2 regions of the Fusobacterium sp. DD2 genome follow, and region 2 is predicted to be linked to the other one. Evidence: riboswitches for the same ligand, from Rfam matches in the RefSeq annotation. Region 2 holds a riboswitch; the other holds the start of a gene.

Region 1 (11,583 bases), on a different contig from region 2:
CAGCACCTTTAGTAAACATAATAACGTCATTATTTAATTTATGAACTGTACTCATAAGTTTTCTATCTGAATCAAATGGAATCTCACTTAAACGTGGATATTCCTCTTTGACCTTTTTAAAATCCATATTATAGTCAGCTGCTAAGTTAATAAGGGCTATCTCAGTAGGGTCTCCTACTTCATTAGTAGCATCATTACATAGTATACTCTCTTTTAAGATATACTCATCAGACATCTTGTGATCAGAAAGACCATTTTCATTTAAAACCTTTCCAGGTACATATATCTTCTTAACTGTCATTTTATTTTGTGTCAAAGTACCAGTTTTATCAGAGCATATTACTCCAACACAGCCAAGTGCTTCAACTGACTTTAATTTTTTTACTATTGCATTTTCCTTTGAAAGCTTTTGTGTTCCAATAGCAAGTACAATAGTTACAATAGAACTTAGTGCTTCTGGTATAGCTGCAACTGCTAATGCAACAGCAAACATTAATGAATCTAATATCTTAACTCCATGGAAAAGATTGATTATAAAGATGATGATACATAAAACAATTATTCCTAAAGATAATTTTTTTCCAAAATTGTCAAGTGATACCTGTAAAGGAGTTGTCTTTTCCTTCGTAGACTCAAGTAATTTTGCAATTTTACCTAACTCTGTGTTCATTCCAGTTGAAGTAACAAGAACCTCTCCACGACCATAGCTCACAAGACTTCCAGAGAAAACCATATTCTTCTGATCTCCAAGTGGAATCTCTTTATCTTCTATTACATTGCTTTGCTTTTCTACATTATCAGATTCTCCAGTAAGAGAGCTCTCATTTACAAGTAATGAAAAACTTTCCATAACTCTTCCATCTGCTGGAATCATATCTCCTGCTTCTAAGAGCATTATGTCTCCAGGAACAACCATATCAGATGAAATCTCAATCTTATCTCCATTTCTTAAAACCTTAATTCTTGGTGAAGATAGGCTTTTTAAGCTATTGATTGACTCTTCAGCTTTTACATGTTGTACAGTCCCTAATATTGCATTAATAACTATTACAACAAGAATAACTATTGTACTTTCCACATTTCCAGATATAAGTGATACAATTGATGCAATAATCAAAATAATTACTAGAAAATCCTTAAACTGAGAAAGAAAAACAGCTAAAGTGCTTATCTTTTCTCCATCATTTAACTGATTTTTTCCATATTTTTTCAACCTTTCTTCTGCTTCACTGCTGCTTAACCCACTAGTTGAACTATTGAGCTCTTTTAAAATAGTATTTGTGTCTTTTGAATAATACTTTTCCATTTATCCTCCTCAAATCTTATAAAAAAAAGACTCTTAATGCAGAAATTTAGACAAACTAAACTCTGCATTAAAAGTCTTGTTACCAAACTGGCTACAGTACCAGAAATCTATATGATTTCGTGATGTTGATACTGTATTTATAACTACTCCCCTTTAATACATCTCTTTGTAATACGAGTATACAACGAAGATTTTAAAATGTCAAGAGGTAAACTATCTTCCCCATGACTCAGTATCTTTATTCCAAAGAGCAGCGATATTTGCTTCCTCTTCAGTTAGATATTTTTCTTCTCTAGCTAATTCAAGAAGTGCTGTAAAGTTAGATAAGCTTTCCCATTTTATTCCTTTTTCTTCAAAGTTTTTATAAGCTTTATCAAATTCATATGAGAATATAGAAACTACTTCAACGCTTTTAGCTCCTTCATTTAGAGCTGCTTCTACAGCTTTTATTGAACTTCCACCAGTAGATATTAAATCTTCAATTACAACTACTTTTTTATCTTTAACATCTGCACCTTCAATCTGTTTTCCAGCACCATGTTTTTTCTTTTCTCCTCTTATATAACTCATAGGTTTATTCATTGCCATTGCAATAAATGCTGCCCATGGGATTCCAGCTGTTGCAGTTCCAGCAACTATATCAAAGTCCTTTTCAGATAATTTTTTAACAAATTCATCAACAACTACTTTTCTTTCAACAGGGTATCCTATCATTTTTCTATTATCACAATATATTGGACTTTTAATTCCTGATACAAATGTAAATGGTTCTTTAACATTTAATTTTACTGCTCCTGTTTTTATTAGTGATTCTGCTACTTCTTTTGCTCTATTCATAGCTTATTTCCCTCCCGTATAATCCATTAAATTTATTATTTAAATATATTATTTTTCCTCTAAGTATTGTAGTTAAAACTTTTCCCCCTCTTACAAATCCTTCATAAGGTGTCCATTCAGCCTTTGATACTACATCTTCCTTCTTTATTTTACTATTATCTTTTTCATCAACTATTACAAGATCTCCATCATATCCTACTTCAATCTTACCTTTATTCTTTATTTTCATTATTTCAGCAGGTCTTGTACACATTGCATCTATAAGGCGTTCCATAGTTATTTTTCCATCTTTAACACCATTTAACATAAGTTCTAATGAAAATTCTACACTTGGCATTCCGAATGTTAGCTTTGCTAATTTTTCGCTTATAAGATGTGGTGCATGGTCTGTTCCTATAGTATCAATTGTACCATCTGCTAAAGCATTCCAAAGAGCAATATTATCCTCTTTACTTTTTAATTCTGGTTTAGTTCTTAAAAGCATATCTCCATTTTCAACATTATTAATTGTATCTGTGTTTAAAAACAGATGATGTGGAGTTACCTCTCCATATACCTTAAGTCCCTCTTTCTTTGCCTCTCTTAACATTTCAACTTCCTCTTTAGTAGAAAGGTGGCATAGATATAGAGGCTTATCAAGTTTTTTAGAAAGTGTTATAGCCTTAGCTACCATCTCATTCTCTGCATGAACTGCAACTATTTTAGATGCTTTAAAAATATTTTCTATTGCTGTGTTATCAGTTACAAGCATATCTCCTGTAGATACATTTAAAAATATCTTAGTTGCTGCAACATCTTTTGTTATTTTTTTTATCTCATCACTGTTATCATTTTTACTTCCACCAAAGTTAAAACCATAATCAACATATGATTTACCTTTTAATAATGCTTTCTTTTCATCTAATAACTTTTTAGTTATCACTGCTGGAGATGTATTAGGCATATCTATAAAGGTAGTAACTCCACCTTTAGCACACCCTTTACTACCAGTAGTAAAATCTTCCTTATGTGATAATCCAGGATCTCTCATATGTGTATGCAGATCAACTATTCCAGGAAGAACAAGATTTCCCATTGCATCTATTGTCTCATCATCTGAACTATTTATACCTGGTGCAATTTTAGATATCTTTTCATTTTCAATTAAAATATCAACAATTTCATCTTTTCCATCTCTATAAATTTTACAGTTTTTTACTAACATAGCCCTGCCTCTTTCATTCCCTCTTCTATTTCCATTTCTATCATTTTAGCTGCATTTACAGGATTTTCATTTTTAGTAATTGGACGACCTACTACTAAAAAATCACATCCATTTTTTATAGCATCTTTTGGTGTCATTATTCTTTGCTGGTCATTTGTTGCAGCCCATTTAGGTCTTACTCCAGGACATACAGTTTTAAACTCTTTTCCACATACTTCTTTTATATCTTTTGCTTCCCAAGGAGAACATACAACTCCATCAAGGCCAGATTGTTTTGCAAGTGATGCAAGGTTCATTGCAAGTTCTTTTAAAGAGAATTTAGAATTAAATGTCTCTGCAACATCCTCTTCAGACAAACTTGTAAGAACAGTAACACCTATTACAAGATTATTTTCATTTACTCTTTTAGTCTCCTGTGCTACCTTTGTCATCATCTTTTTTCCACCACTGGCATGGACATTAAACATAAATACATTTTGTTTTGCAGCAAAAATAGACGCCATTGCTGTTGTATTTGGAATATCATGGAATTTTAAATCAAGAAAAATCTTCTTATTTTTTCCAGCTAGATACTCTATTATCTTCCCTTTTGAGTTTAGAAAAAGCTCAAGACCTACCTTATAAAAAGTTGCTCCATCACCTAATTTTTCAACCAATGCTATTGCTTCAGAAGTCTCTGAATAATCCAGTGCAACTATCATTCTATCTTTTGCGTTATACATATTCCCTCCTTATCTATGTACAATTCCAATTAATTCACTTATATTAGCTATTCCATTGTCTTTACAATATTTTTCCATTCCCTCTATTATCTCTACTGGTAACAGTGGATTAGGAAAAATTACAGATCCAACAGATACAAGAGTTGCTCCAGCCATTATAAATTCAAGTGCATCTTCTGGAGAAGCTATACCTCCCATTCCAATAATAGGAATTTTAACAGCTTTATATACCTGATATACCATTCTCAGTGCAATAGGTTTTACAGCTGGACCTGAAAGACCTCCAAATGTATTTCCTAAAAGTGGTTTTTTACTTCTTATATCTATTGCCATTCCAAGCACAGTATTGATTAGAGATATTGCATCTGCTCCATTTTCTTCAACAATTTTTGCAATTCCAGCAATATCTGTAACATTTGGAGATAATTTTACTACTAAAGGTTTAGTAGTTACATTTCTTACCTCTTTCGTTACCCTTCCTGCAACCTCTGGATTTGCACCAAATGCCATCCCTCCATCTTTTACATTTGGACAAGAGATATTAAGCTCAATAATTTTAATCTCAGGTATATTTTCTACCTCTTTTGCTATTTTAATATAGTCTTCTATTGTACTTCCATTTATATTAGCTATTATATTTGTATTAATTCCCTCTTTTTTCATCAAAGGTAAAGTTACTTTTTTAAAGTACTCAATTCCAGGATTTTCAAGTCCAACACAATTTAACATACCAGATGGAGTTTCAGCTATTCTTGTCCCATAGTTTCCATCTCTTGGTTCCAATGTAAGACCTTTTATTCCTATTCCTCCTAAAATATTAGGATCAAAATAATCCTTATATTCCATTCCAAATCCAAAGCATCCAGATGATGTTACTAATGGATTTTTAAAATCAACTCCTAAAAAATTTATTCCTAAACTGCTCATTTTACCTCCATTCTAATTTCCACAACATGTTTCTGTCTTTTCTTTTGGATTCATCTCTACTATTATTGTTGAATCAAACACTGGACCATCGTGACACACTTTTTTCATTCCATCTTTTGTCTTAATTGAGCATCCTACACAGGCTTTTACACCACATGCCATTCTTGCTTCTAAAGATACAAAGCACTTTATATTATTTTCAGTTGCAATCTTAGCAACGCTTTCCATCATCTTTTCAGGACCACATGTATATACTAAATCATATCTCTCTTTTTCTAAAAGCTCTCTCATTTTCATGTCCACTCTTCCATGTGTACCTTGGCTTCCATCATCAGTAGTAATATGAGTAATTATCCCTTTCAAATCTATATTATCAAGTATTTTTAAAGCTCCTCTGTTTCTTCCACCAGCTATAAAGGTGATATTTGAACCAAGGTTATTAAGTTCCTCAAGCAGATATTTCATAGGTGCTATTCCCATTCCACCACCAATTACTAAAACTTTTTTCCCAGTACCCTCTTTAATAAAACCATTTCCTAAAGGTCCTTGAATATTTATATAATCTCCTGTTTTAGCTGCAGAAAGGTCTTTAGTTCCCTTTCCTTTTACCTCATAATAGAATTCTAAAACTGATTCCTTCTTATTTATATAGTGAATGCTGATTGGTCTTCTTAAGAATACTCCACTATTTTTACACTGTAGCATAAAAAATTGTCCTGAAACAGTTTCAGGTATTGCCTTTGTTCCTTTTAACTTCATCAGATACATATTTTTTGCCACTTCAACATTCTCTAAAATTTTACAATCTTCTAGAAACATTTATCCTCCCAATATCTTACTTTATTTCTTTCCCGCAGTAATAACAATATTTACCATGTTTTGTTACAATAACTTTATTCTCTGTCTTTTCAAAATGAGTAACACATTTTGGGTTACTGCATACAACTTTATCGTTATATTCTATCTCATCTTTATCTTTCTTTATATCCAATGAACTTCCAGCAAGAGCTAGTGCATACATAGCTTCTCTTACAGGGACTCCATTAGCTGCCTGTTTAAAATATAAGGCATGTTTTGAATCATCTAAATCAATATCAATTTCATCTACTCTTGGTAAAGGGTGTAATATAATCATATGATCCTGACATTTTCCTTCAATATCTTTCTTTGATATTTTATATACACCAGATACTTTATTATAATCCTCTATGCTGTCAAATCTTTCTCTTTGAATTCTAGTCATATATAGAACATCTATCTCTTTAAGTATCGGCTCATATTTATCTGCTATATGATATGGAATTCCAACTTCATCTAATTCCTTCAATATATAATCTGGAATCTGTATTGATTCTGGTGCTACAAAATAAAACTCAGGTTTAAAATGTTCCAATGCTTTTGTTAATGAATGAACTGTTCTTCCATATTTAAGATCTCCAACAAAGGCAATTTTTATATTATCAAGTCTTCCTAATTCTTTTCTTATTGTGAAAAGGTCAAGAAGTGTCTGACTAGGATGTTCATTTGCTCCATCTCCAGCATTTATAACTGGATGTTTAGATACAGATGCAGCAAATCTTGCAGCACCTTCTATTTTATGTCTCATGACAATTACATCTGAATAAGCTTCAACTATTTTTATAGTATCTCTTAGGGACTCACCTTTTTTCAGTGATGTAGCATCTGGTGATTCAAATCCAAGAACCTTAGCTCCTATTCTATATGCTGCTGATGTAAATGATAATCTTGTTCTTGTAGATGGTTCGAAAAAAAGACTTCCAACTATTTTCCCATTTAACAGTTCTGGATTAGGATTTTGCACTAATTTTTCTGCAACATCTAATACTTCAAGTATCTCTTCTTTTTCAAGTTCTTTAATGGATATAAAATTTTTCATTTGGTTCTCCTTTTACTATTTTTTCCTAAAAAAAACTAAAAAAAAAGGAATGAACTATCGATACCGATAGTATTCATTCCTTTTATAAAAAAATATTTAATTTTAAAAACTTTATCATACACTATAAAAGCTCTATAAAATAAGGTAAAGATAGCACAACTAAACAGAAAATTCGAAACAATTTTTGACATAACTATCCCTCCTTCATTTATATATCCTGACTATAATAGCACATATTTACTTTTTTTTCAAGAGTTATTTTTTTAAAAATTCTACAAGTTCATTTTTATATCCATCTATATTATCTATAATAAGGTCTATCTGGTCTTTTGTTAATTTTACACTTTTTGATGGAACTGGAACTCTTGAAAAATCCTCAGTTAATTTTACATTTGTAACTGGGAACATATAATTTTTCTTAACAACTAAATCCTGGAATTCATCACTTAAGATCTCTTCCATAAATTTTTTAGCTGCAGGTTTAACTTCTTTCTTATTAATAAGAGAAGCACCTTCCTGATACATAAATGTTCCATCCTCTAATAAGAAACTATCATATTTATCTGCATCTTCACCTGTAAAGAAAAGATTACTAGTTGCATAACCTATCATCATTGGAGCTTCTCCTACAGTAAATTTAGAAAAAGCTTCTGTCCATCCTGCTTCTGTAGCATAAATAGCTGGCTTTAATGCCTTCCAGAATTTTATCCAATCTTTTCCATAAAGAGCTATACTCCATTGTAAAGTCTCTCTTCCAGTATTTGATACCATTGGATTTTCTACTAAAAGTTTTTTACTTAATTTTCCTAATTCCTCAAGATTTTTTGGTGGATTTTTTATCTCCTGTTTGTTATAGTTAATAGCTAAATAACCATAGTCAATAGGAACTACATAGTTACTATCCATTTTAAATTCTTCTTTTGCTATATTTCCAATATTTTTTGGAACATATGGAAGTATTAGATTTTCTCTTCTTGATATCTCTGTTGTAAGCTCTGTCAATCCAACTACTACGTCAGCTTTTGGATTTTTCTTTTCAAGTTTTAATCTTCCAACTAATCCATCAATAGATACAAATTTAATAGTATCTCCAGTTTTCTTTTCAAATATTGGTCCATATTTTTTCCCAATCCATTTCATTGAACTTGGACCATACACTACAACCTCTTCAGCATTAAGCATAAGCCCAGTTCCTAAAAATAAACATCCTAATAAAATCTTCTTCATCTTTTCCTCCATCCATTCTCGGCATTACCCGACTATGTTCAACGGTCGAACTAAAGTTCCTCTCAGCTCTTACGCTCCCGCTCCCTTAATCATACCACTTTACCCAATCTTTTACAATAAATATATAGAATAAGAAACATTTTACACTTGTAAAAGTTTAAACTATTGGATATACTATAATATATTTATATAGGAGGTATAAATTTGAATAATAATATAAGTGATAAAATTAAAATTTTTAGAACATTAAGCAAAGAAACTATAGATAAAATTTTAGCGTGTTCTAAAATTAAAGAATATAAGAAAGATGATATGGTTTTTTCTGAAAAAGAGGTACTTAAAGAACTATATTTTATAGTTGAAGGAGTTGTTTCTATATATAAACCAAATAAGATGGACGATGGTAAAAAAGTTGTTTATATATTTGGTAATGGAGAGATACTAAATGAAATGGCACTGGATAACAAACCTTCTCTTATTAGTTGTGAGCTTTTAACTGATGGTAAGATTCTTATTATCAATAAAGAGGATTTCAGAAAGATAATGCATAATGATATTGCACTATGTGAAGCTGTAATCAACTCTTTAATTATCAAACAAAAAAGAACAATTCACCAATTAAAAAATATGTCTTCTAAAACAGTAGATATGCTACTTGCTTTTAAACTATGGAAACTGGCTAAAGACTTCGGTAAGAAAACAGAAGAAGGAGTCGAAATTGATTTCGATTTACCAGTAAAATATTTAGCAGAATTCCTTGGAAATAAAAGAGAAACAGTCTCAAGACAGATAAAAGTACTAACAAATAAAAATCTTATAAAAACCAATAAGAAAAGATTTATTATATTAGATTCACAAAAACTTATAAATTATTTCCGTGGTGTTGAAAAATAAAGTATTCCAAATGAAATATTATATATGGTAACCATATATTTAATAAATATGTCATATGTGATTTATATCACTTTTATATAAAGTGCATTTTTATCGCTTTTAGTACTTGACTTTTTAAATCAAACAGTATATAGTTATATTAAAACAAAATATTGCATTTTTAAGGTTCTTAAAAAAGATTAATTGGGAAGAGAGGTATATTCCTCCACGGTCCCGCCACTGTGTTGCTGATGAACGGAATAGCCACTGACTGCATGTTGGGAAGGCACCTAGTAGGATGAAGCTAAGTCAGGAGACCAGCCTTAAAACAATAACTTTGTAATATGTTGCGAGGACAACTATATTTACTCTTTACTGAGATTTAGAATTGTCTTCCAAAATAATATCTGGGTAACGCCCATAATTAATATTTATCAGGAGGATTCAAATGAGAACACTTACGAAACTATTTTTAGGTTCAGCATTATTATTAAACGGAGTGATTGCTATGGCACATTCAGATGGAGCTTATGATCACAGCGATTTCTTCAAAGGAATGGACAAAAACGACAAAGCTGCTATAATGATGGTACACTTTGGTACTACTTTTGATGATACTAGAGCACTTACAATAGACAGAATCAATGAAAAAGTAGCAAAAAAATTCAAAAATGCAGATGTTAAAGAAGCTTATACTTCAAGAATCATCATGAGAAGATTAAAAGCTAGAGGAATTGAAAAACCAAACCCTCAAGAAGTTTTAGATCAATTAAAAGCTCAAGGATACACTCATGTATTAGTTCAAGGAACTAACATCATGAATGGTACAGAAAACGAAAACTTAAACAAAGAAGTTGAAAAATACTCTAAAAACTTCAAAGACATCAGAGTTGGAAACCCATTATTAACTTCACCAGAAGATTACAAAGAAGTTGCAAAAGCAATTGCTAAAAAAATTGGACCATTGAAACCTCACCAAGGTGTTGTTTTAGTAGGACACGGAACTGAACATTCAGGTGGATCAGCTTACGCTGCAATGGATTATGTATTCAACGCTGAAGGATTAGGAAACTATGTAGTAGGAACAGTAGAAGGATACCCAGAATTTGACGACGTAGTTAGAGAACTTAAGAAAAAAGGTATAAAAGATGTTATCTTAATGCCATTCATGTTTGTTGCAGGAGACCATGCTAACAACGATATCGCTGGAGAATGGAATGAAGATCTTCAAAAAGCTGGATTTACAGTATCTAAAGTTATAATCGCTGGATTAGGACAAAACGAAGATATCCAAGATATCTACTTAAAACACATCGACTTTATAACTCACCACAAAGCTGTAGATATGGCTGCTAAAAAAGTTCACTACTCAACTGAAAAAGACTAATAATTTATAAAAGAAAAATACTAGGGTTTAACTTTTATATAAAATAACTTTATACTATTAAAAAAACTATAAAACAAAATTTATAAATATATAAAGATAACCTCCAACTTAATTGTTGGAGGTTATTTTTTATTACTCTTATGCTTTTTTCTTAATCCAGTTCTTACCTTCTACAAGTCTTGATACTAACATTGCTGCAACAGTATCACCAGTAGCATTTATCATTGTAGCAGGTGGATCTACTAAATATCCAATAGTTGCAATTATAGGAAAAGCTTCTGGAGGGAATCCGTACATTGTTACTATAAGCATCTCTCCTATAAGTCCTCCACCAGGTACACCTGACATTACCACTCCACCTATTACTGAAAGGCAGATTGCACTTATATATGTTTCTATTCCTGTAAATGGAACTCCAAAAACTCCAAATAAAAATGAAATCTTTAAAATTGAACTGAATACTGTTCCATCCATATGTGCTGTTGCTCCAATTGGAAGTACTATCTCTCTTATATCTTTAGGTACACCTATATTTTCTGCAGCCTCTAGATTTACTGGTAAAGTTGCTATACTACTTTGAGTAGCAAGAGAAGTAAGTGCTGGTGAAATCAGATATTTCATCCCTTTAACTCCCTCTTTACCTGCTGATATATATCCATATATTGGAAAGATAATAATAAAATATGCAAAACATAATGGATAATAGATTATCATTGCTCTTGTATAAGATCCAATAAGCTGTCCTCCATACTCTCCAACAAGTGCTGCGAAATAAGCTCCAAGTCCAATAGGTGCATAATACATTAAAAGACTTATCATTTTAAGAAATATTTCAGCTAACGAACTAAGTCCATCTCTAACTATTTTTCCCTTTTCTCCAACTAGATTTACACATATTCCAAAAGCTATTGAGAAAATAATCAACGGTAACATATTTTTTCTTGAAATAAGCTCTGGAAAATCTGATACTGTAATAGCTTTAACTATCTGTTCCCCTGTCTGAAATGGCTTTAATGCCTCTGTTGCTGTTAGGTGCAACGATACACCCTGAGCAGGTGGAAACATATTTACTACTACCAGTATTATAAGCCCTGCAACAAGTCCTGTAGAAACAAAGACTAAAAGCAGACTTTTTAATACATTTCCAAGTCTTTTCATATCTGTCATACTTGCTATAGAACTACTTATAGTAACTAAAACAAG
Region 2 (11,583 bases):
TCTATTCCCATATATTCAAGCATCTCTATATTATCATTGTAATAAAAACTAAATGCACTATCTTTAGCAAGACCAAGTTTCAATCCTTTATATTTATTCTTTAAATCTGCATATGGACAAGGCTCTTTCTCTTTATCATCTATTTGAGCAATCTTAAGTATTGCCTCTTTATCTATAGTTTTTTCCAATGTCTCTTTTAACTTTGTAATTTTATCTTTTAGATCACTTATCTCAGTTGCCTGAAGTAATCCAAGATGTCTACTAGATAGTGCTAAAGTATCATCCTTTGGTACATATCCTAAACATTTCAGTCCTGTATATTTTTCAATAGCCTCTCTGTAGTGTTCATACATTTTCTCAGTAACTCTATTTATAATAACACCTGCTAAATTTACTCTAGGATCAAGCATCTTATAACCTAAAACCTGAGCTGCAATACTTGTACTTTTTCCTCCACCGTCTACTATTAAAATAACTGGAAGGTTAAGTACTCTTGATATATGTGCAGAGCTATTATTATCAAGTGAATGATCAAGGCCATCATATAGTCCCATAACACCTTCAACTATTGATAGATTTTTATGATGTTTTTGAAAAGTGTATTTTACTCCATCTTCTCCCATCATAAATAAATCTAAGTTATAACTTTTATTACCAGTTACAAACTGATGAAAACCTGGATCAATATAATCAGGACCAACTTTAAATGGAGATACATTTTCAAATAATGACATAAGTCCCATAGAAACTGTTGTCTTTCCTATTCCACTGCTTACTCCTGCAATCATAAAGGCTTTCATTCTACCACCTCTTTGAGAGTATTAAGTACTCTTATATTATTCTCTCTATTTTTTATTGCAAGTCTTATAAAATGCTCGTTTAATCCTTCAAAGTTTGAAGCATCTCTAACAAGAATTCCTTTTTCAAGCATTTTTTCCTTAACTTCAATAGCTGTACTTTTCAACAGCTTTATAAGCATAAAGTTTGTATTTGTTTTGTAAGCTTTTATATTCTTTATCTTACAACACTCTTCATAGAACCATTTTTTCTCTTTATCTATCCACTCTTCTGTCTGCTCTATATATTCACTATCTTTAAGCATAACTCTTCCTGCAATCTCTGCAAATGAATTGACACTCCATGGTTCCTTTTTCATGTTTAATTTCTCTTCTATAGTTTCATCAAAATAGATACCATAACCAAGTCTTACTCCTGGCACTGCAAAGAATTTAGTTAGAGCCCTCATGATAAAGATATTTTTATCCTTAAGATTTGCCGCTGTAAACTCTTCCCATCCTTTGATAAACTCTATAAATGCCTCATCTATAAAAAGTTTTATTTTCTTTGCTTTTAACACATTGTTTATCTTTTTTATATCCTCCAATGGAATAAATATTCCAGTTGGATTGTTCGGGTTACATATTATAACCAGATCACATTGTGGTATGTTTTTTAAGAAATCCTCTAAGTTAAATGTAAAGTTCTTTTCATGTGATAATCTATAATATAAAACTTCACACCCTATTGAATCCAAAGCTCTTTTGTATTCTGCAAATGCAGGTGCAACGATTAATGCTTTTTTAGGTTTCAGTGCCTGCGTATATAAAAATAGAATCTCTGTTGCTCCATTACCTACTACTGTATTTTTAAGATCCAATCCATTGTACTGTGCAATACTTTCTCTTAAAGCGATATATTCTGGATCTGGGTATCTCTCTAAGTTGTCAAAGTTATTTATAACTGCCTCTTTAAATTTTTCAGGTACTCCTAAAGGATTTATATTAGAGCTGTAGTCCAATATCTCTTTTTTTCCCTCTCTGGCAAGTCTATAAATATTTCCTCCATGTAAATCCATATTTCTCTCCTTATATAAAATACATTACCACTCTAGATGTGAAAATAAAAAATGCCATTCCTACCCATGATGTAACATATAGAAGTCTGATTCCCTTCTTAACATCAGGTATTCCAAAATGTTTTAATTTATCACCAATAGTTGGTTTATCATGTATTACTCCAAAATAGCTAGTCTTTCCACCAAACTGTACTCCTAATGCTCCTGCAAAAGCAGCTTCAGAGTTACCAGAGTTTGGACTTGAATGATTTAATCTATCTCTGAAGAATATCTTCCATGCACCTTTATAGTTGTAATGTAATAAAAATGCTGATATAGGAATAAATATTCCACCTGCAAGTCTTGCAGGTATAAAGTTTGCAACATCATCAATTTTAGCTGATACAGTTCCAAAATCCATATATTTTTCATTTTTATATCCAACCATTGAATCAAGTGTATTTATAGCTTTATATCCCATTGCAAATGGAAGAGCAAGTGATACTCCACCAACAGAAAACATGCTTCCTATAAAAGCATAAAACATTGGAGATATAACTCCATCTACACTGTTTTCACTAATTGTTTCTAGAATACTTCTTGTAATCTGTACTACATCCATATTTCCTGTATCTCTACTCACTAAATATGAAAGCTCTTTTTTTGCTTTTTCCATATCTCCATCAACAAGAACCTTACATACTCTAAATCCTTCATCTGCTAAACTCTTAGTAGCAAGGGTAGTATATAAAAAGAATATTTCTAATATAGGAGATATTTTAGCTAGATAATATGAAACAACAAATGTTATTCCAATAGTAAGTATTGCAAGAACTCCTCCCGTAAACTTCTTACAACTAAATCTATATAGAAGTTTTTCAAGCCCAGTTATAAGTTTTCCAATAAATCTAACTGGATGAGGAAACCAATGAGGATCTCCTAACAGTAAATCCAAAACATAAGCTATGCTATACTTAAATAAAAAATCCACATTAATCACCTATTATCTCATATATTTTTTTAATATCTATATTTTCTCTCATTATCTTTTCAAGCTTATCAAGTTCATGCATTCTATACTCATCAAATGTCATTCCCTCATCTTGGATATCCAATCCCTTTTTAGCTCTTACTAAGTTTAAGATATTACGGGTAACTTTTTCATTATCAAAGATTCCGTGAATATAAGTTGCAAAAATATTATCACCTTTTACAACACCAACTACTCTATCATCACCAGTAATCTGAGTCTCTTTTCCATTAGTTACTCCCTGATGAATTTCGTATCCATTTATATTTTCATTTTCAAGACCTGATAATAATCCACTGCAATTTTTTAGTGTTCCACTATACTGTCTTGTATTTTTTTCCTTTTCCATAACTGTCTCAAGTTCAAGTAATCCTAAACCTGGAATCTCTTTTATTGAACTTTCTATCTCATATGGATCCTTTATTTTTTCTCCCATCATCTGGAATCCACCACATATACCTATAACAATTTTTCCATTTTTAGAGGCTTTTATAATCTCAGTAGCTATTCCATTATCTTTAATCTCTTTTAAATCCTCTATTGTATTTTTTGTCCCTGGAAGAATGATTATATCTTCATTTCCAAGTTCCTTAGGAGATGTTACATATTTTATATTTACATCATCTGCAATTTTTAATGCATCAAAATCTGTAAAATTAGACATATGTTTTAATTTTATAATAGATATTTCAATCCCTTTATTTTCTTTTAAACTTCTAAATCTTTCAGTTACACTGTCTTCATCTTCTATATCTATATTGCTATAAGGCATAACTCCTACTACAGGAACTCCAGTCAGATCTTCAATCTCTTTTAATCCAGGTTTTAAGATATTGACATCTCCTCTGAATTTGTTGATTATTACACCTTTAACTCTTTTTCTTTCTTCAGGAGAAAGTAGCATAATTGTTCCATATATAGAAGCAAATACTCCACCTCTATCTATATCTGCTACTAAAATAACAGGGGCATCTGCCATCTCTGCCATCTTCATATTTGCAATATCTTCCTCTTTTATATTTATTTCAACAGGGCTTCCAGCACCTTCAATAACACTTATATCATAAGTTTCTCTAATATGATTATATGCTTTCATTATCTCAGGTTTTAAAGAAGTCTTAAATTTTCCATACTCTATTCCACTCATATTTCCAATTGACTTACCATTTACAATAACCTGAATTTTTCTATCAGTAGTTGGTTTTAAAAGAATTGGATTCATAAATGCTTCAGGTTCTATTTCTGAGGCAAGTGCCTGAACAACCTGCGCTCTACCCATTTCTCTACCAGTCTTTGTAACAAAAGAATTCAATGCCATATTCTGGGATTTAAATGGACAAACACTATTTCCATCTTTTTTAAAAACTCTGCATAATCCTGTAACTGTAATACTTTTTCCAGCACCTGATGAGGTACCTACAATCATGATATTTCTATGTTTCATTACAACACTCCCATTTGAAAATAAAAAAAGGCACCAAAATAATCAAGATAAATAACATTAAAACTGTTATCCAAATATTACATCTGAATAAAATCCCAAAATATTTATCTTTATTAATTAACTTTAGTACCCTAATTATTTACTATACTCATTCTCCTCCCGTCCCCGCAGGATAGTCAAATATTTTTTAAGAAAGGTCTCCTGACTTAGATTCATCCTACTCATATCCCCTTCCCAATTTCTCAGTGGGCCTATGATACTTTCGTCATCAACACAGTGGCGGGACCGTATAAGATTTTCACTTAATTCCCTTTTACTTAAAAAAACTGCATACTTATATATTTTACATTATTATACTCTATATGCATCAATTACGTCAAGCATTTATCCATTTTGAACCATATATATTATTTCTGAATTCCACTTAAATAAGTCATTTGTTATATCTATTATTTATAGATGCTATTTAATCTGTCAATAATTAAGAAACCTGGACTTCTTCTCATAATACCCTGTTTTTTCATAATAAAACTTAGGATATAAAAGATATAAATTAGTTTTAGCCCTGGAACATCCAACATAGTATAATCTTTTTTCCTCTTCTAACTCTTCCTCATTATTAAATGATGGGAATATCCCTTCCATCATTGTTGGTAAAAATACCACATCCCATTCAAGTCCCTTTGAACTATGTACTGAAAGCAGTGCTACTCCATCTGAGGATTCATCACTTTTTGTATGATATGGAATACCATTAGATGTAAGATATTTTAATAGTCCTTTTACTCCATATCTGTTTCTATATAAAATAGCTATCTCACTATATGAAGTTCCAGACAGGTGCAGATTCATAATTTTCTTACATAGATATTCCCACTGCTTTTCCTCATTTATAAATTGATTTTTAAATATCCTTCCACCTGAATTCCCAGTTCCAATAACTTTTTTATTATATTTAATCTTCATGCTTTTAGAGATCTTATTTGTATAGTTGATTATTTCCTCTTTACTTCTATAATTTGTTTGAAGTTTGATTAGCTTTGAATTTGGAAAGTCTTTTCCAAATTTTAAAATATTAGTAAAGTCTGCCCCTCTAAAACCATATATGCTTTGAAAGTCATCTCCAACTACCATAAGATTTTTTTCTTTTCCAACAAGTAATTTGAGAAGTCTCCTCTGTTCATCATTACTATCCTGATACTCATCAACTATGAGATACTCTATACCTCTTTGAATATATTCAAGAAAATTTCTATTTTCCATAAATTTCTCATTAACTTTTCTTATTAAATCCTCAAATTCATAGAGATTATTTTCCTCTTTCTTACTAGTGAACTTTTCATATATACTCTGTGATACCTCTTTTTGTTTACTGTCAATAAGGATTTCTCTATTTAGTTCCTTCGCTTCAATATACTCTTCAACATCTTTTAAAGCGATTTTAAGATTACCAATCTTCTCTTCATGAAAAAGTGTTTCTATAATCTCTCTCTTTTGGTCATCTCCAAGTATATGCATCTCCTCTATATTAAATAGTGCTTTATTCTTAAAAATTATCTTTGCACATAGAGAGTGAAAAGTCATTATCCTGACTTTTGTTTCCTTCGTTTCAAGTATTCCAAGAAGTCTTTCTCTCATCTCTTCAGCTGCTTTTCTTGTAAAAGTTATCATTAGAATCTGGCTTGGTAACACACCATTTTCAATTAAATAAGCAGTACGATAGACCATTGTTCTGGTTTTTCCAGAACCAGCTCCCGCTATTACAAGATATTGGCCTTTTAAACAATGAAGTGCAATCTGTTGCTCTTTGCTTAAAACTTTTGAATAGTCTATCTTAAGATTTCCTATTAAATTATTTTTTTCATATTTTACTTCTCTTTTTTCTAATTTACTTACTATCTTCTTTAACTGAACCTCTGGTGAAATCCCCAATACACCACATCCTTTTATTTTTAGTCTTCAGATTTTAGATATTCTCCAAGAATAAAAGCTGATAAAATTATCGCAATTATAATAGAGGTAAAGGCAGAACTTTCCATATACTGTTTATTGGAAACAAGTGAGTAGTTTACCAGTGAAGCAACTGGAAATATATCCTCAAGTTGCATAGTATATCCTATAGTAAATTCTCCAAATACAATTGCAAATATCTGTAAAAAGGCTGATAAAAATATATTCTTTAAAATTGGAAACTCAACATATATAAAACGTTGTAATGAGTTTTTACAATCTAAATCTCCACTCTCAAGTACTTCTCTTGGAAACTTCTTAACATACTGATACATAAATGAATACCCTATTGGAATAACAACAATCAGATAACCAAGTATTAAAAGAAATGCAAGTGGTATATCAAATAAGACATTTAGGTAATATAAAGTTATTGCCAAAAATGCTCCTGAAATACCCAAATTTGAAAATATTAAAATATCTGTAAATCTATTATAATTCTTTATAATTATATATATTAAAACTACTGAAATAGCACTTACTACTATTGAAATTTTCAGTGAGTTAAAAAGGCTTTCAACAACTGCATAGTCCTCTATAAAATCTGGAGAAAATAGATTCTCATATGCTTTTATAGTAAATTTTCCAGTAATGACATTTACAAAAGAGTATAGAAATGAAAATGCTACTACTGCATATTGCAGTATTGCATAGATAAAAGAGTATATTCCCAGAACAGGGTTAAGTCTCTTACTCTCAGGATTTCCTGTAAGCTCATATTCTTTTATAAAAATTCCAAAAAGGTTTAAGATTATCAATACAATAACCTGAATTATACCAAGATACATAGCCTTTGAAAAATTAGCACCACTCATCAGTGTATTTGCAATTTCAACTTCTATTATTGAATATTTAATTCCACCTAATGATAATACAATTCCTAAACCTAAGAAGCAATATGTAAATACCAGTATAAACCCTCTAAATATTTGTGGCATAATAAGTGGAAGCTGACCTCTAAAAAAGATAGTAATATTATCAGCACCATCTCCTTTCATAGCTTCAATTATCTCTTTTGGAATTCTCTTCAATCCCTCTCCTATATACTTTACAAATATTGGTGAGTTGTAAAATACATTAGCAATAACAATAGCCTTTAAACTATATAGTATATTCATCTCTTTAAATATCTCCATATTAAATACAATGGAGAAAATAGTGACAACTGATATCACTGGAAAAAAGAATGGTATAAATATCAAACCATTTATTAGTTTTGTCAGAAAATTTCTTTTGTATGCTGAATAGTACGCTGGGATAAGTGCAATAAGAAAAGCTACAACTGTAGAGTAGAAACTCTGTTTTACTGAAAAGAACAGTACATCTAAAATATTTTGCTGAGATAGTTCCCTAATCTTATCTATATGGAAAAAATCTCTTGCAAAAAAATACACTGGTAACACCCAGGCCAGTCCGCAAACTAAATTTATTGTAATTGACGTAAATCTCTTTGTATTCATAATTCTCCCATCTCTTTTATCATTTATATTTATAGTATATCAAATTTGATAATATATTTCTATCAAGCTTTATTTTTTTCAATTATTGTGTTATGATTTATTATAAATCAGTTTTTGGAAAGGTGAAATTATGCTATATTTGTTATATGGAGATACAGCTCCACTTCAAATTAAATATGAAGAGATTATAGGTGAAATAAAAAATAAATATCCAGGTATTAGGGAGAAAATTTTTGATGGTTCAACAGATGATATTTCATCTTTTTTTGACTCAGTTTCTACAAATTCAATGTTCTCTCCTCACGAACTAATTATTTTAAAAAGAGCAGAGGATTGTAAAAATTTAGCAGATATTGGTAAAAGTCTTAAAATGTATAATCTTGCACAGAAAGAAGTAGTTATTGTATATGAAGAGTTTTTAAATGACTATGGTAAAAGAACAAATGAGATAGGTAAACGTGTCCTTAATGCTTTTACTGATATTGCAGAAGTTATCTGTTTTAGAAAAGAAAATGAACAAAAGGCAAGTTTATTTTATATTCAACAGACATTGAATATCTCACAAACAGAAGCAGAAACACTTCAGAATCTGATTGGAGATGACTTCTTTAAATTAAAAAATGAAATAGATAAAATTAAAAATTTTTTAGATGGAGATTCTTTTTCTCTGGAAAAAATAAAAAATATTATTTCAATAAATCATGAGGCAAATCTGAAAAATCTTATAGAGACTTTTCTTCTAACCCATGATTATAAAAATCTTTTAAGGTATCTTAAAGAAGAAAATCTATATCCTCTGTTTATGTATCTCATTGCAGATGAGCTAATAATGTATCTCAAACTTACTCTTCTTATCAAAACAGATAGATGTAGTAGAAACATTTCATATAATAATTTTAAAGACAATGTCTATGATGAAATAAAAGATTATTTTGCAAATGATAGAGGAGCTATGCACCCATATCCAGTTTTTCTAAAACTTAAAAATGTTAATCTCTTTGACGATAAACATCTTAAATCAAAACTTAGAAAACTAATGGAAATTGAGTATGATGTCAAAAGTGGTAATAAGCTTATAGATATAGAAGTGGAAAATTATATTATAAGTTTTTTTTAAAAGATAAATAGTGAAAATTAAGATACATTCCAATTTTAAAAATAAAGATTGGAGTGTATTTTTTTAAATCTTTTTTAATAAAATAAATTTTATATTATAAATATGATTATCGGACTTTAATAATGTGGGTCCTATCTAGACTTTACAATTACTGGATTTTTTGCTATACTTTTAAAAACTAAATTTTAAGGAGAAAAGAATGAAAAATAAAATTTTAAGCAGTTTATTTTTTGTCCTGTTTACAGTAATGAGTTTCCAGGCTCTTGGATTCGAATTACCTGAATTCAGTACTAGCGATATCCCTAAAATAAAGTACAAAAATGTAAGTTTAAATAGTCTAGAGGATATAGAAAAATATAAGAACACAGAAGATTTATACTCTTTTTCAAATGTAAATTTAGACCTTAATTCACTTACTATGAATCAAAAGAAGACGGTATTTGTAGAGCTTCTTCTACCAGCTATTGAAGTTGTAAATAGTGAAATAAACCATAATAAACAGATTGTTAAAAAATTATCTAAAAAAGAGTTTCTTAGTGAAAAAGAATATAGATATGCAAAATCTCTATTTAAAAAGTATAGAGTTCCATATGGAAAATGGAAAGAGCTGGATGATAGACTTCTTATATATCCAACATCTCTTATATTAACTCAGGGAGCTTTAGAAAGTGCCTGGGGAACATCAAGATTTTTTAAAGAAGGGAATAATCTATTCGGTATATGGTCAACTAATCCAAATGAACCGCGTATTCCTGCTAAAGGATCAAGAGCAGATGGATTTAGACCACATCTGAAAAAGTATAACTCTATAAAGGAGTCAGTTGCAGATATTGTTCTTACTCTTTCAAGAGGAAATCCATATAAAAAATTGAGAAGATTTATAAGGGAAAATAAAAGCCCAGAGGAGATAGCTCAGGGTCTTGCATCATATTCTGAAGAGGGAGAGTTATACGTAAGAAAAGTTATCAGTACACTGAAAAGAAATAACTTTACAGAGTATGATTCATAAAATTAAAAGCTAATAACAACAGATACAAAGCATTTTAATGCTATGCATCTGTTTTTTATTTATTTAATCATTTTTTATATATTTGATTATCGGACTTAATATGTTTTTAAAATAAAAAGGCTGTTGAAAATACAACAGCCCTTCGTTATTTATAAAGTAATCTTCCCTATATACTCTTTAACAAATTCTGCAATGTTATCATTTGAAACTACTTCACTAACCATACAGATTGTGTGTGCGCCTCTAGATATGATTTCATCTATATTGTGAGTTTTTATCCCACCTATAGCTACAAAAGGCATATCTATATTCTTAGTTACAAAATCCAGATAATCAAGGCCAACAGGTTCTGTATCTTTAGTTGTAGTTGGATATATCGGCCCTACACCTATGTAGTCAACATCCTTATTATAATAAGCAGTGAATGCCTGTTCAGGACTATGTGTTGAAAGGCCTATTATTTTATCTTTTCCAACGAGTTTTCTAACATCTGCTGGTGTCATATCATCTTGCCCTACATGAACTCCATCAGCATCTACAAGTAAAGCTAAATCTACATGATCATTGACAATAAACAGTACTCCATTATCTCTACATAGCTCTCTTATTGCCTTTGCTTCTTTTATCTTTTCTTTCATAGATTTATCTTTTTCTCTATATTGAATTATTTTTATTCCACCTTTTATCATCTCTTTAACACATTGGAAATTGCTTTTTCCATTGCTAAATTTTTCCCCTGTTATTCCATATAAACCATTTGGTATGATTTTGTCTCTAATCATTCTCACATCCCACCTGTAATATAATCTCTGCAACTTTTGCAGCTACCGTACAAACTTTATGCGAATAAGTTGCATAATTATCAATGTCACTATGTAAATCACCAACAATATAAAAATTGTTTCCCTTTTTTACTGTGACTATACTCTCTGTATTCTTTCCACCAATTCCAGATACACATATTAGTAACTTTCCACTATTATAAAACTCTTCCACCAAAAGAGATTTATACTCCTTTTTATCAAATCCATCAACTATAATATCACAATCAGAAAAATAATCTTTAATGTTATCTCTATCAAATTTAATAACGGAAAAAAAATAATGACCTTTTTTATTTATTCTTTTTAAATTTTCACATAACATCTCAGCCTTATATTTCCCTATCTGATCCTGAAAATAGAACTGTCTATTGAGATTTGATTCCTCTATCTTATCGAAATCTCCAAACTTAAAATCTGTAAATCCTGATCTAACAAGGTGCATAGCGACATTCGACCCTATGCCACCAACACCTGCTATCCCTATTTTCATACCAAAGTCTCCCAGTCTTTATACACAGGTTCAAGACCATGAGCTCTTATAGCTGCTACGATTTCTTCTACGTTTCTGCTATCTGTAATATCAAATTGTGCTGTAGATTCATTTTCATGTGAATAACCACCAACTTCAACTCTTGAACCAGCAGAGAATTTAGTAATTCCAAGGTTTAAAAGGTGGTCTCTCATAAACGCACTCTCTCTTGTTGATAGATTTATTCCAGCTTTAGGTTGGAAAATTCTATTAGCTAAAATAATTTGAACAAATGTTTTATCATTTACACTATAGCTATCTTTCAAATTCCCTTCAGCTTTATTAACTCTTGGGAAAGAGATACTAAAATCTGTATTTGGATAGTT

The links. Region 2 has a riboswitch for cobalamin ahead of IX290_RS03840 (cobyric acid synthase). Riboswitches for the same ligand answer to the same signal wherever they lie in the genome.
Region 1: another riboswitch for cobalamin. It lies ahead of IX290_RS07295 (sirohydrochlorin cobaltochelatase); the one in region 2 lies ahead of IX290_RS03840 (cobyric acid synthase).

What each region holds. Positions count from the first base shown of each region.
Region 1 is NZ_JADRHM010000040.1:1,323-12,905, forward strand. It holds gene IX290_RS07250 (cation-translocating P-type ATPase) at 1-1,306, opposite strand, end outside; gene pyrE (orotate phosphoribosyltransferase) at 1,520-2,143, opposite strand; gene IX290_RS07260 (dihydroorotase family protein) at 2,136-3,347, opposite strand; gene pyrF (orotidine-5'-phosphate decarboxylase) at 3,341-4,069, opposite strand; gene IX290_RS07270 (dihydroorotate dehydrogenase) at 4,079-4,996, opposite strand; gene IX290_RS07275 (dihydroorotate dehydrogenase electron transfer subunit) at 5,009-5,815, opposite strand; gene pyrB (aspartate carbamoyltransferase) at 5,832-6,893, opposite strand; gene IX290_RS07285 (thiamine ABC transporter substrate-binding protein) at 7,149-8,120, opposite strand; gene IX290_RS07290 (Crp/Fnr family transcriptional regulator) at 8,325-9,014, shown strand; cobalamin riboswitch at 9,161-9,334, shown strand; gene IX290_RS07295 (sirohydrochlorin cobaltochelatase) at 9,442-10,380, shown strand; gene IX290_RS07300 (dicarboxylate/amino acid:cation symporter) at 10,519-11,583, opposite strand, start outside.
Region 2 is NZ_JADRHM010000015.1:19,822-31,404, forward strand. It holds gene IX290_RS03825 (cobyrinate a,c-diamide synthase) at 1-800, opposite strand, end outside; gene cobD (threonine-phosphate decarboxylase CobD) at 797-1,855, opposite strand; gene cbiB (adenosylcobinamide-phosphate synthase CbiB) at 1,866-2,825, opposite strand; gene IX290_RS03840 (cobyric acid synthase) at 2,827-4,308, opposite strand; cobalamin riboswitch at 4,482-4,660, opposite strand; gene IX290_RS03845 (ATP-dependent helicase) at 4,783-6,240, opposite strand; gene IX290_RS03850 (ABC transporter permease subunit) at 6,261-7,778, opposite strand; gene IX290_RS03855 (hypothetical protein) at 7,909-8,895, shown strand; gene IX290_RS03860 (glucosaminidase domain-containing protein) at 9,095-9,904, shown strand; gene thiE (thiamine phosphate synthase) at 10,054-10,686, opposite strand; gene thiF (sulfur carrier protein ThiS adenylyltransferase ThiF) at 10,679-11,218, opposite strand; gene thiH (2-iminoacetate synthase ThiH) at 11,215-11,583, opposite strand, start outside.